3 regions of the Sphaerisporangium flaviroseum genome follow, and region 3 is predicted to be linked to each of the others. Evidence: riboswitches for the same ligand, from Rfam matches in the RefSeq annotation. Region 3 holds a riboswitch; each other region holds the start of a gene.
The links. A riboswitch is a leader RNA that binds a small molecule or an ion and turns the genes downstream of it on or off. The one in region 3 is predicted to bind cobalamin.
Positions count from the first base shown of each region.

Region 1 (3,269 bases), on a different contig from region 3:
GGCGGGCCCCAGTGCCGTTCCATCCTCGCGCGCAGCTCCCCCGGGAGGGTGACGTACCAGGCCTCGTAGCGCGCGGCGGAGATCCGCACCGGGTTGCCGGACACCTGCTCCTCGGTGAGCCAGTCCTGGTCCTGGCCGCCGGCCGCGATGAGCGCGTGGATGAGCGCGTCACCGTCCTGGGCGGCCACTCCCGGCAGCCCGCCGTCGCCCTCGGGACCGATGTCGTACCCACGCTCCCGCAGCGCCGCCAGCAGACGGACCACGCTGGCGGGCGTGTCCAGCCCGACCGCGTTGCCGATGCGGGCGTGTTTGGTGGGGTAGGCGGACAGCATCAGGGCGATCCGCTTGTCCCGCGCGGGGATGTGGCGCAGGACGGCGTGCCGTACGGCGATGCCGGCGACCCGGGCGGCGCGTTCGGGGTCGGCCACGTAGACGGTCAGTCCTTCCTCGTCGACCTCCTTGAAGGAGAACGGGACGGTGATGATCCGTCCGTCGAACTCGGGGATGGCCACCTGGGAGGCGGCGTCCAGCGGGGACAACCCGTCGTCGCTCGCGAGCCAGCTCTCCCTGTCCCCGGTGAGGCACAGGCCCTGCAGGATCGGGACGTCCAGCCTGGCCAGGGCTCCCACGTCCCACGCCTCGTCGTCCCCGCCCGCCGAGACGGTCGCGGGACGGGTTCCACCCGCCGCGAGCACGGTGACGACCAGCGCGTCCACCTGGGCGAGCACGTCCAGCAGGCCGGCTTCGGCGGTGCGCAACGAGGCGCAGTAGACGGGCAGCGCCCGGCCCCCGGCACGCTCGATGGCATCGCACAGCGCCTCCACGAAGGCGGTGTTCCCCGCGACATGGTGAGCCCGGTAATACAACACCCCGACCACCGGCCGCCCTCCACACCCGACCCCCCGTACGGCCGCACCCACATCGACCCCGACCGCGGCCTCCCCGGTATCGGGCGCACGCGCGACCTCGACACCAGACCCCCGTACGGCCTCGCCGTGACCAGGCGCACGTGCCGCCTCGCCGCCGTCCGGAGTGTGCACGGCCTTGCTGGCACCCGGCGTGAATGTGCCCCTGCCGGTACCAGGCGCACGTGTGGCGCCGTCGGCCGCCGGCGGGCATTGCAGGATTCCCCAGGTCGGCGTTGCCGCCGGTGGGGCGAAGCCGTGACCCGTGAGCAGCAGGGTGTCGGTCAGGAACCGGTACAACTCGTCCAGATTGGCCGGACCGCCATGGGCCAGATAGGCGTGCGCCTCGGCGCACACGCCGCCGGGAACGGTGGACAGCTCCATCAACTCGGCGTCGGGAGCCTGCTCGCCGCCGAGCACGATGACCGGGCGGCTGCCCGCCAGCAGCGCGGCCAGCCCTTCCTCCCAGACGCGCCGGCCGCCGAGCAGCCGGACCACGACGAGTTCGACGCCTTCGAGCAGCGGGGCGAGGTCCTCCACGGCCAGCCGGGCCGGATTGCCCAGCCGGTACGGGGAGCCGCTCGCGCGGGCGCTGAGAAGGTCTGTGTCGGAGGTCGACAGCAGCAGGACAGGGAGATGGCGCACGGCACATCCTCACTCGGGGTCCGCGCCCCGGGTCGTGGGTCACACGGCCTGGAGTCTCCTGGCTCCCGGATCGACGCTCACCCCGGCCTTCCCGCCCGTTGCCGGGCCGTGGCCTTGAGTGGGGTTCGCTCCCCGGTGACAGTGGCGGGACCGCGCCGGATTCACACCGGCTTCCTCCTTTGTGCCGTCCTCCCCCATCAGACCACGGAGTCCGACTTAAGGCGAGAAGTAGGGTTAACATCCTGGACGTGGCTCTTGCCGATCCTTTGGGCTTTTCACCCCCACCGCACCCCGACGCGCCCCACCGATCGGCAGCCGACACTCCACACCAATCGCAGCCCGACTCCCATCAACCGCCAGCCGACGCTACACAGCGATCGCAGCCCGACTCCCATCAAGCGCCAGCCGACGCTGCACAGCGATCGCAAGTCGACGCGTCCCACCGATCGCGAATCGACGCTTCGCACCGATCGCGAGCCGACGCCTGCCCCGGTGCCCTCCAGACGCATCCGGCCGCGGACGGTGCGGTCGCACGCATCCGGATACCCGGTGGCCTCCTCACCGCCTCCCAGCTCCACGAACTGGCCGCCGCCGCAGCCTCCCTCGGCTCCGGCGTCATCGAACTGACCTCCCGCGCCAACCTGCAGGTCCGAGGGCTTCCCAGCAACCCCACCCCCGAGACAGGCGCCGCGGGCACCCCGCCGACCGAAGACGGCAGAAGGCCGGCAACCGAGGTACAGCCCGAGGACGGGAAGGGAACTGCGGAGGAACGTAGAACCCCGAACCAAGGCACCGGGGACGTACCCCAGACCGGGGACCGGGGGGAGATCGGGTTCGCTGGTCGGATGGCCGCCGCTGGGCTGCTTCCTTCGGCCACCCATGAACGGGTGCGCAACATCCTGGCCTCTCCCATGGCCGGACTCGACGGTCACGGCCTGATCGAGGTCGCGACGCTCGTACGCGAACTGGACCACGCGCTATGTGCCCGCCCAGCCCTCGCGGACCTACCCGGCCGCTTCCTGTTCGCCTTAGACGACGGGAGAGGCGACATGGCAATCCTCCCCACCGACGTGGCCTTCCTCCCCATCCCCACGCCCCACGGCACCACCGTCGAGGGAGTGCTGTTGCTGGCGGGTGAGGACTGTGGGCTGCGTGTCGGTCTGGCGGAAGCCGTACCCGCCATGATGGCGGCGGCGGAAGCGTTCTTGGACGAACGTGCCGCGCAGAAGTCGACGGCCTGGCGCATGGCCGAGCTCTACGACGGCCCGAGCCGGGTGGCGGCCCGGCTCATCGCCCGGGGAGACGCCCGATTGATCGCCCGGGGTGAGGTCCCTGCCAGTACCGAGGGAACGGCCCAGCTCCATCCCTGCCAAGCGGTCCATGAGGCGACCCCCGTACGGCCACCGGCAGCCGCACCGCCCTCACCCCCTGGGCCGGGCTCGACTCCTACTCCGTCCTCCACCCCTGCTCCGCGCTCGACTCCTACTCCGTCCTCCACCCCTGCTCCGCGCTCGACTCGTACTCCTCCTTCGCTTCCGCCCCCAGCCCAACCTTCGCGCCCGCCTGTGCCTCCGGTGGGATTCGTAGCGCAGTCCGCCGAGCGGGGTGCCCTGGTCGTACTGACACCGCTCGGGCGGTTGACGGCCGGTCAGGCGCACGCTCTCGCAGCGGCGGCCGAGGCCGGTCGGGGCGAGCTCCGGCTGACCCCGTGGCGGGGCG
Region 1 is NZ_BAAAZR010000020.1:224,060-227,328, forward strand. It holds gene cobN (cobaltochelatase subunit CobN) at 1-1,550, opposite strand, end outside; cobalamin riboswitch at 1,579-1,772, opposite strand; partial or broken gene ABD810_RS26495 (hypothetical protein) at 1,799-2,203, shown strand; gene ABD810_RS26500 (precorrin-3B synthase) at 2,396-3,269, shown strand, end outside.
Region 1: linked by a shared signal. The riboswitch ahead of cobN (cobaltochelatase subunit CobN) and the one ahead of ABD810_RS23510 (ABC transporter substrate-binding protein) in region 3 are both predicted to bind cobalamin.

Region 2 (3,269 bases), on a different contig from region 3:
GGGTCGCCATGAACAGGTTCAGCGACTGCGACTGGTCGATGTACGGCTGGCGCGCGGCGGCCAGGTCGATCAGGGCCTTCTGCGGCAGCTCCCAGGCGGTGCGGTACAGCCTCTGGAGGTCCTGAGGGATCGAGGGGACGTCCTGGATGGACCCGTCGGCGCGCTTGACCGCGTCCCTGACCTGCGGCGTCCACAGCCCGCGCTCCTGGAGGTCCCTGACCAGGTAGCGGTTGACCTGGAGGAACTCACCCGACAGGGTCTCGCGCTTGAACACGTTGGACACCTGCGGCTCGACGCACTCGTAGCACCCCGCGATGGAGGCGATGGTCGCCGTGGGGGCGACGGCGAGCAGCAGGGAGTTGCGCAGGCCGGTCGCCGCGATCCTGTCGCGCAGGAGCGCCCACTCCTCCGGGTGGACCGGATCCGCCGCCGGGAAGTGGTCCAGGTGCAGCACTCCCCCGGCCGCCCGCGTGTCGGCGTACGAGGGGTGCGCCCCGAGCGCCCCGGCCAGGTCGGCGGAGGCCCCATAGGCGGCCAGCGCCATCTCCTCGGCGATCCGCGTGGACAGCGCGAGCGCCTCGGGCGAGTCGAAGGGCAGCCGCAGCGCGAAGAAGACGTCGGCCAGGCCCATCACGCCGAGCCCGATCGGCCGCCAGCGCTTGTTGGCGGCCTCCGCCTGGGGCGTCGGGTAGAACCCCCGGTCGATGGACCTGTCGAGGAACCGGACGGCCGTGGCCACCGTCGAGCGCAGCCGTGCCCAGTCGACCCCTCCCCGCTGGAGGTGGGCGGCGAGGTTGACCGAGCCGAGGTTGCACACGGCGGTCTCGGCGTCGCTGGTGACCTCGAGGATCTCGGTGCACAGGTTGGACAGGTGGATGACGTTCTCGGGCCTGGCCGTCTGGTTGGAGGCGCGGTTGGCGGCGTCCTTGAAGGTCATCCAGCCGTTGCCCGTCTGGGCGAGCGTGCGCATCATGCGGCCGTACAGGGTCCTCGCGGGCAACTGGCGGACGTACCGCCCGGCGGCCTCCGCCTCCCGGTACCTCGCGTCGAACTCGGCGCCCCACAGGTCGACCAGTTCCGGGACCTCCTTGGGGTCGAACAGCGACCACACGCTGTCGGCCTCGACCCGGCGCATGAACTCGTCGGGGATCCAGTTGGCCAGGTTGAGGTTGTGCGTGCGGCGCGCGTCCTCACCGGTGTTGTCGCGCAGCTCCAGGAACTCCTCCACGTCGGCGTGCCAGGGTTCGAGGTACACGCAGGCCGCGCCCTTGCGCCGCCCGCCCTGGTTCACCGCCGCGACGCTCGAGTCGAGCGTGCGGAGCCACGGCACGATGCCGTTGGAGTGCCCGTTGGTGCCCCTGATCAGCGAGCCGCGCGCCCGTACCCTGGTCCAGGAGATCCCGATCCCGCCTGCGTACTTCGACAGCCGCGCGACCTGGCCGTACCGCTCGTAGATGGCCTCCAGCTCGTCGCGGGGCGAGTCCAGCAGGAAGCAGGAGGAGAGCTGGGGCCGCCGCGAGCCGGAGTTGAACAGCGTCGGCGAGCTCGGCAGGTACGACAGAGTCGTCATCAGCCCGTACAGCTCCGCGGCCTCGGCGACGGTGCCGGCGAGCCCGCACGCCACGCGCAGGAAGAAGTGCTGCGGGGTCTCCAGCACGCCCCGGGTGACGGGGTGGCGCAGCAGGTAGCGATCGTAGACCGTCCGCAGCCCGAAGTACTCGAAGCGCGCGTCCCCTTCCGGGTCGGTCAGGTCGTCGAGCACGGTGGCGTTGTTCCGTACGAACTCGGCCAGGTCATCGTGGACCAGCCCGGCCTCGTGCGTGGCGGCGACCGACTCCGAGAACGACCGCACCCCGTGCGCCGCCGCCTCGGCGGCGATCTCCTCGGCCAGCAGACGGGCGGCGACCCGCGAGTTCGCGGGATCGGCGATGACCCGGGCCGCGGCCTCCTCGATGGCCAGCCGCCGGCCCTCCCGGGTCGTATCCTCCTGAGACGGCAGCGGCAAATCGCGTGTCACGGTCATGTGCTCTCCTCATAGCGTTCGGATCCTCGCTTGAGCGCACGCGTCGGAGCACGACCGCAGGCCTCGCCGCACGGGCACGCCGGTCACCCCCGCCGCGGCCCTCCCTCGAGGCCTGGACGACAACGTCACCGGCAGGTCTTCGGACTCGCGGGCGCTCTCACGTCCTGCCTACTGGCCGTCGCTTCCCAGGCCGCCGCGCGGCCCAGTGCTGTATGACGGCGGTCGTTCCCGCTCACCGCTGCGGGGCAGCCCCGGAATCACACCAGGTTCCCTCTTACGCCGCTCCAAAGAGCGAACCAGCAACGGTCAGGATCCTACATGTAGTGGCGCCCCCAACAACAACCCCTAGAAGTTGTGTCCGGTGTGGTAATCCAGGGTCACGATGCCCCGTACCGCACAGGGGCCGTCCGGCGTCAGACGCGAAGGCCGAGGTCCCCCAGCGCCCGGCTCAGCCGGTTGGATTCGATACGCAGCCACTGCCGGAAATCCTCGCCCTCCAGGTACAGCGGGGTCCATCCGTTACGCGCGCAGGTCTCTCTCCAGCGGGCCGACCCGGCGAGCTCGTGGCACAGGCCGACCAGGGCGTCACGGTCGTCGTCGGGCAGGCGGCCGACCCCGAGCAGGCCACGCCAGTTCGCGCAGTACAGATGCACATCGCACTCCAGCAGCGTCGGAGCCTCCACCCCCTGGATGCGGTCGGGCGAGGACACCGCGAGCACGTGCAGCTCTCCGGCCTGGACCCGCCGCCGTACTCCGGCGTGGCTGGAGAGCACCGCCCTCACCCGCCCGCCCTTGAGCGCCGTGATCGCCTCCTCGCCGGAGGGGTAGGCCACGTACTGGAGCAGCCGCGCGTCCACGCCGAGGCTCTGGGCGAGCATTCCGAACAGCATGTGGTCCACGCAGCCCGCCGCCCTGCCCGCCACCGCGAGGGCGGCCGGGTCCCGCCTCATGGCGTCGGCGAACGCGCCGAACGACGCCAGGCGCGAGGTGACGGGAACGACCAGCACCTCCCACTCGCCGCAGAGCCTGGCCAGCGGCGTGGTGCCGGAGAAGGCGCCCGCCGGCCGGACGGCCCGCACGGTGGCGACCAGCTCGGGCTCGGCCATCAGCAGCCGGCCGGTGGTGCGCGCGCGGGCGAACTCCGCCAGAGCGGCGTGCGCCGGGCGGTTGACCACCTGCACCCGGCCCGCCAGCGACTCCCGCTCGGCCACCCCCTTGAGCGAGCGCGCGACCCTGTCCGAGTCAC
Region 2 is NZ_BAAAZR010000002.1:866,380-869,648, reverse strand. It holds gene ABD810_RS10060 (ribonucleoside-diphosphate reductase subunit alpha) at 1-2,023, opposite strand, end outside; cobalamin riboswitch at 2,137-2,339, opposite strand; gene ABD810_RS10055 (Bug family tripartite tricarboxylate transporter substrate binding protein) at 2,437-3,269, opposite strand, start outside.
Region 2: linked by a shared signal. The riboswitch ahead of ABD810_RS10060 (ribonucleoside-diphosphate reductase subunit alpha) and the one ahead of ABD810_RS23510 (ABC transporter substrate-binding protein) in region 3 are both predicted to bind cobalamin.

Region 3 (3,269 bases):
TCGGCAGCTCGGCCGGGGCCAGGACGGTGCGGGCGGCCAGGTCGGCGAGCACCAGGAACGCCGCCCCGACCAGCAGTGACAGCGGGAGCACCATCCGGTACGACGCGCCCGCGAGGCGGCGCACGACATGGGGGACGACGATGCCGACGAAGCCGATGAGCCCGCTGACCGCGACGGCGGACGCCGTGGCGAGCGATGCCGCGCACAGGACGACCAGCCTGACGCGGGCCGCGTTGACGCCCAGGCTCACCGCCTCGTCGTCGCCGACGGACAGCACGTCCAGCAGCCGCCCGTGAGCGATCAGGATCACCATCGACACCAGGGCGTAGGGGGCGATGAGCCACACCTGCGACCAGTCGCCGCCGATGCCGCCCATGATCCACGAGTAGATCCGCTGCAACTGCTCGACGCGGATCTGCTGTACGAACGCCTGCAGGGCGGACAGGAAGGAGGAGACGGCCACGCCGGCGAGCACGAGGGTGGCCGTGCCACCACCACGGCCCGCGGTGTTGCCGAGCGCGTACGCCAGCAGCACGCCGCCGATCGCCCCGCCGAACGCGGCCAGCGGCACCAGCCCTTCGACCTGGATCAGCACGATCATCAGGGTCGCGGTGAGGCCCGCTCCCGCGGCGGCGCCGAGCAGGTACGGATCGGCGAGCGGGTTGCGGAACACGCCCTGGTATCCGGCGCCCGCCATCGCCAGCAGCCCGCCGACCACGGCCGCGAGCACCACGCGCGGCATCCTGAGCTGGAAGAGCAGTCCGCGCTCCACAGGGGAGAGCCCCGAGTCGACCGACACGAACGGCATCCGGTCGAGCAGTTCCAGCACGATGCCCTTGAGGGGGATGGAAGCCGCGCCGATCATCAGACCGGCCAGCACGCAGGCCACGAGCACGACGAGCGCGACGGCGAGCGCCACCGGCCGCATCGTGGCCCCGCGTGCCGTCCCGCGCCCCGGCCGCATCGTGGCCCCGCGTGCCCTCCCCCGCCCCGGCCGCATCGTGGCCCCGCGTGCCCTCCCGCCGGCCGGCGCCCCCGGGTCGCCGGCACCGGGGTCCGCCACCTTCCGGGAGCGTGTGCCGGGTCTCAGCCCGCGGCCCTCTTGACGGCCTCGTCGACGACCTTGACGAAGTCCACCACGCGAGGTCCCCAGCGCGAGGCGATGTCGTCGTCGAGCGTGAACACCCGCTCCTTCTTGATCGCCGACAGGCCCGCCCAACCGGGACGCTTGGCCAGCGTGTCCCTGGACTGCCCGCAGCACTTGGTGTCGGCCAGGAAGATCAGGTCGGGGTCGGCCTTGGCCACGAACTCGGTGGAGAGCTTGGGATACCCGCCGGCGGCGTCCGGCGCCTCGTCCGCGATGTTGGTCAGCCCGAACTGAGCGTAGATCTGGCCGATGAAGGTGCTGGAGGTCACGGAGTACGGCGTGTTGTCGAGCTCGTGGAAGAACGAGAGCTTCTTGTCCTTGGGCGCGGCGGCGACGAGCTCGTCGATCTGCCGCTTCATTCCGGCGACGAGCTCGTCCGCCTTCGCCTTGTTGCCGGTGGCGGCTCCGAGGTCGGCGATCTCGTCGTAGGTCTCGTCCAGCTTGGTGGCGGCGGGTTCGAGCAGGACGGGGACGCCGACCTTGGTGAGCGCCGCCACGACGCCGCCGGTGTCGTTGGCGAGCACGACCAGGTCGGGCTTCTTGGCGATGATCGCCTCGGCGTTCGGCTTGAAACCGGACAGATCCGTCTTGGGGGCGTCGGCGGGGTAGGTCGACTGGTCGTCGACGGCGAGGACCTGCGGCCCGGCGCCGATCGCGAACAGGCTCTCCGTGGCGCTCGGCGAGAGCGAGACGATCTGCGTGGGCTTCTTGCCGATGGTGACCGGGCCGTTGCCGGCCTGGACGGTCACGGGGAAACCGGCGGCCTGCGAGGACGCGGCGGGGGTGGGGGTGGCGGAAGCGGCGTCCGAAGTGCCGCTGGATTGGCCGCATCCGGCCAATGTCAGCGCACCCAGCAACGCGCCCGCCAAGGCCGTGCGTACGGGCCTCACGAGAGTTCCTCCTGTTGCCGGGAAATCGAGAGACCCGTGATGTGACGGATCACCCTTTTCCACGAGGGTTGACGGCGTCGGCGCGGCATGCAGGCGACCTGGCTCGACCCCGAGGGATCTCACAGTTGCGGGACAGCGCCGGACTCACACCGGACTTCGCTACACGCTGCGCGTCAAACGAACGGTATCAACGAACCGGCCAACCGGATACGACGGGTCGAAACCCCCACCGTTCCCGAACCGCCGGTACGACCGGCGGCAGCGCACAGCCATTCCCCGCCCGGCCGCGTGGCCGAGGGTGGACGCCGCTCGTACGGCTCAGCCCAGCTGGGACTCGGCGGCGGTGATGATCTGCTGGAGGCGGAGGCCGTGGTGGGCGTCGAGGGGATGACCGCCGCCTCGGCGTACGGTCTGGGCGAACTCGGCGACCATGTCGGGGAAGACGTCGTAGCCGAGGTCGCCGCCGTCGAGGGTCTCGCTGCCGTGGCGGCCGAAGACGGCCAGGTGCGAGGCGCCGTGCTCGACGCGGGCGGCCATGGTCAGCGACGCCTCGCTGACCGCGCCGCTCTGGTGCTCCAGCATCAGCCCGACCCAGCCGAGCGTGTGGCCGTGGGCACGGATCCCGACGACCGGCCCGAGCGCGGCGTCGAGCATGTCGATCATGTGGGGGCCGACGTCGAGGATCGCGCCACGCTCCTGGCGCCATGGGGAGTCGATGGTGTGCAGGGCGCCGGAGATGTTGAGCGCGTACCCGCCGAACGGCTCGATCGCGTGGACCCGCTCCAGGAACGCCTTGGTGGCGGCCGAGTAGCGGAAGGTCAGCACCATCTGGGAGGCGACACCCGCCTCGCCCACGGCGTCGGCGAGACGCTTGGCGCCGTCGAGGTCGGCCGCGAGCGGCTTCTCCAGCAGCAGGGCCTTGCCCGCCTTGGCCGCCTGTACGGCCAGCTCGGCCTGCACGCCCGGCGGCACGCAGAACGCGACGGCCTCGCAGACGTCGAAGAGCTCCTCGACCCGCTCGTAGACCGGGACGCCGAGCCGGGCCGCGGACCGGGGCCTGCGTGCCCACACGCCGGCGAGCCGCGTGTGGGGGCCGGCCGCCAGCGTGGGCGCGTGGACCGCCTCCGCCCAGGGACCCGCTCCGATCAGACCTACCGCGACTGGCTCCATGGCGCTCAACTCCCCCACGTACCCGATCATTCGTCGCGAGACTAGCCCAATCCCCGCTTAGC
Region 3 is NZ_BAAAZR010000017.1:56,749-60,017, reverse strand. It holds gene ABD810_RS23515 (FecCD family ABC transporter permease) at 1-964, opposite strand, end outside; gene ABD810_RS23510 (ABC transporter substrate-binding protein) at 1,087-2,037, opposite strand; adenosylcobalamin (AdoCbl) riboswitch at 2,082-2,222, opposite strand; gene ABD810_RS23505 (Gfo/Idh/MocA family protein) at 2,356-3,207, opposite strand; gene ABD810_RS23500 (SDR family NAD(P)-dependent oxidoreductase) at 3,265-3,269, opposite strand, start outside.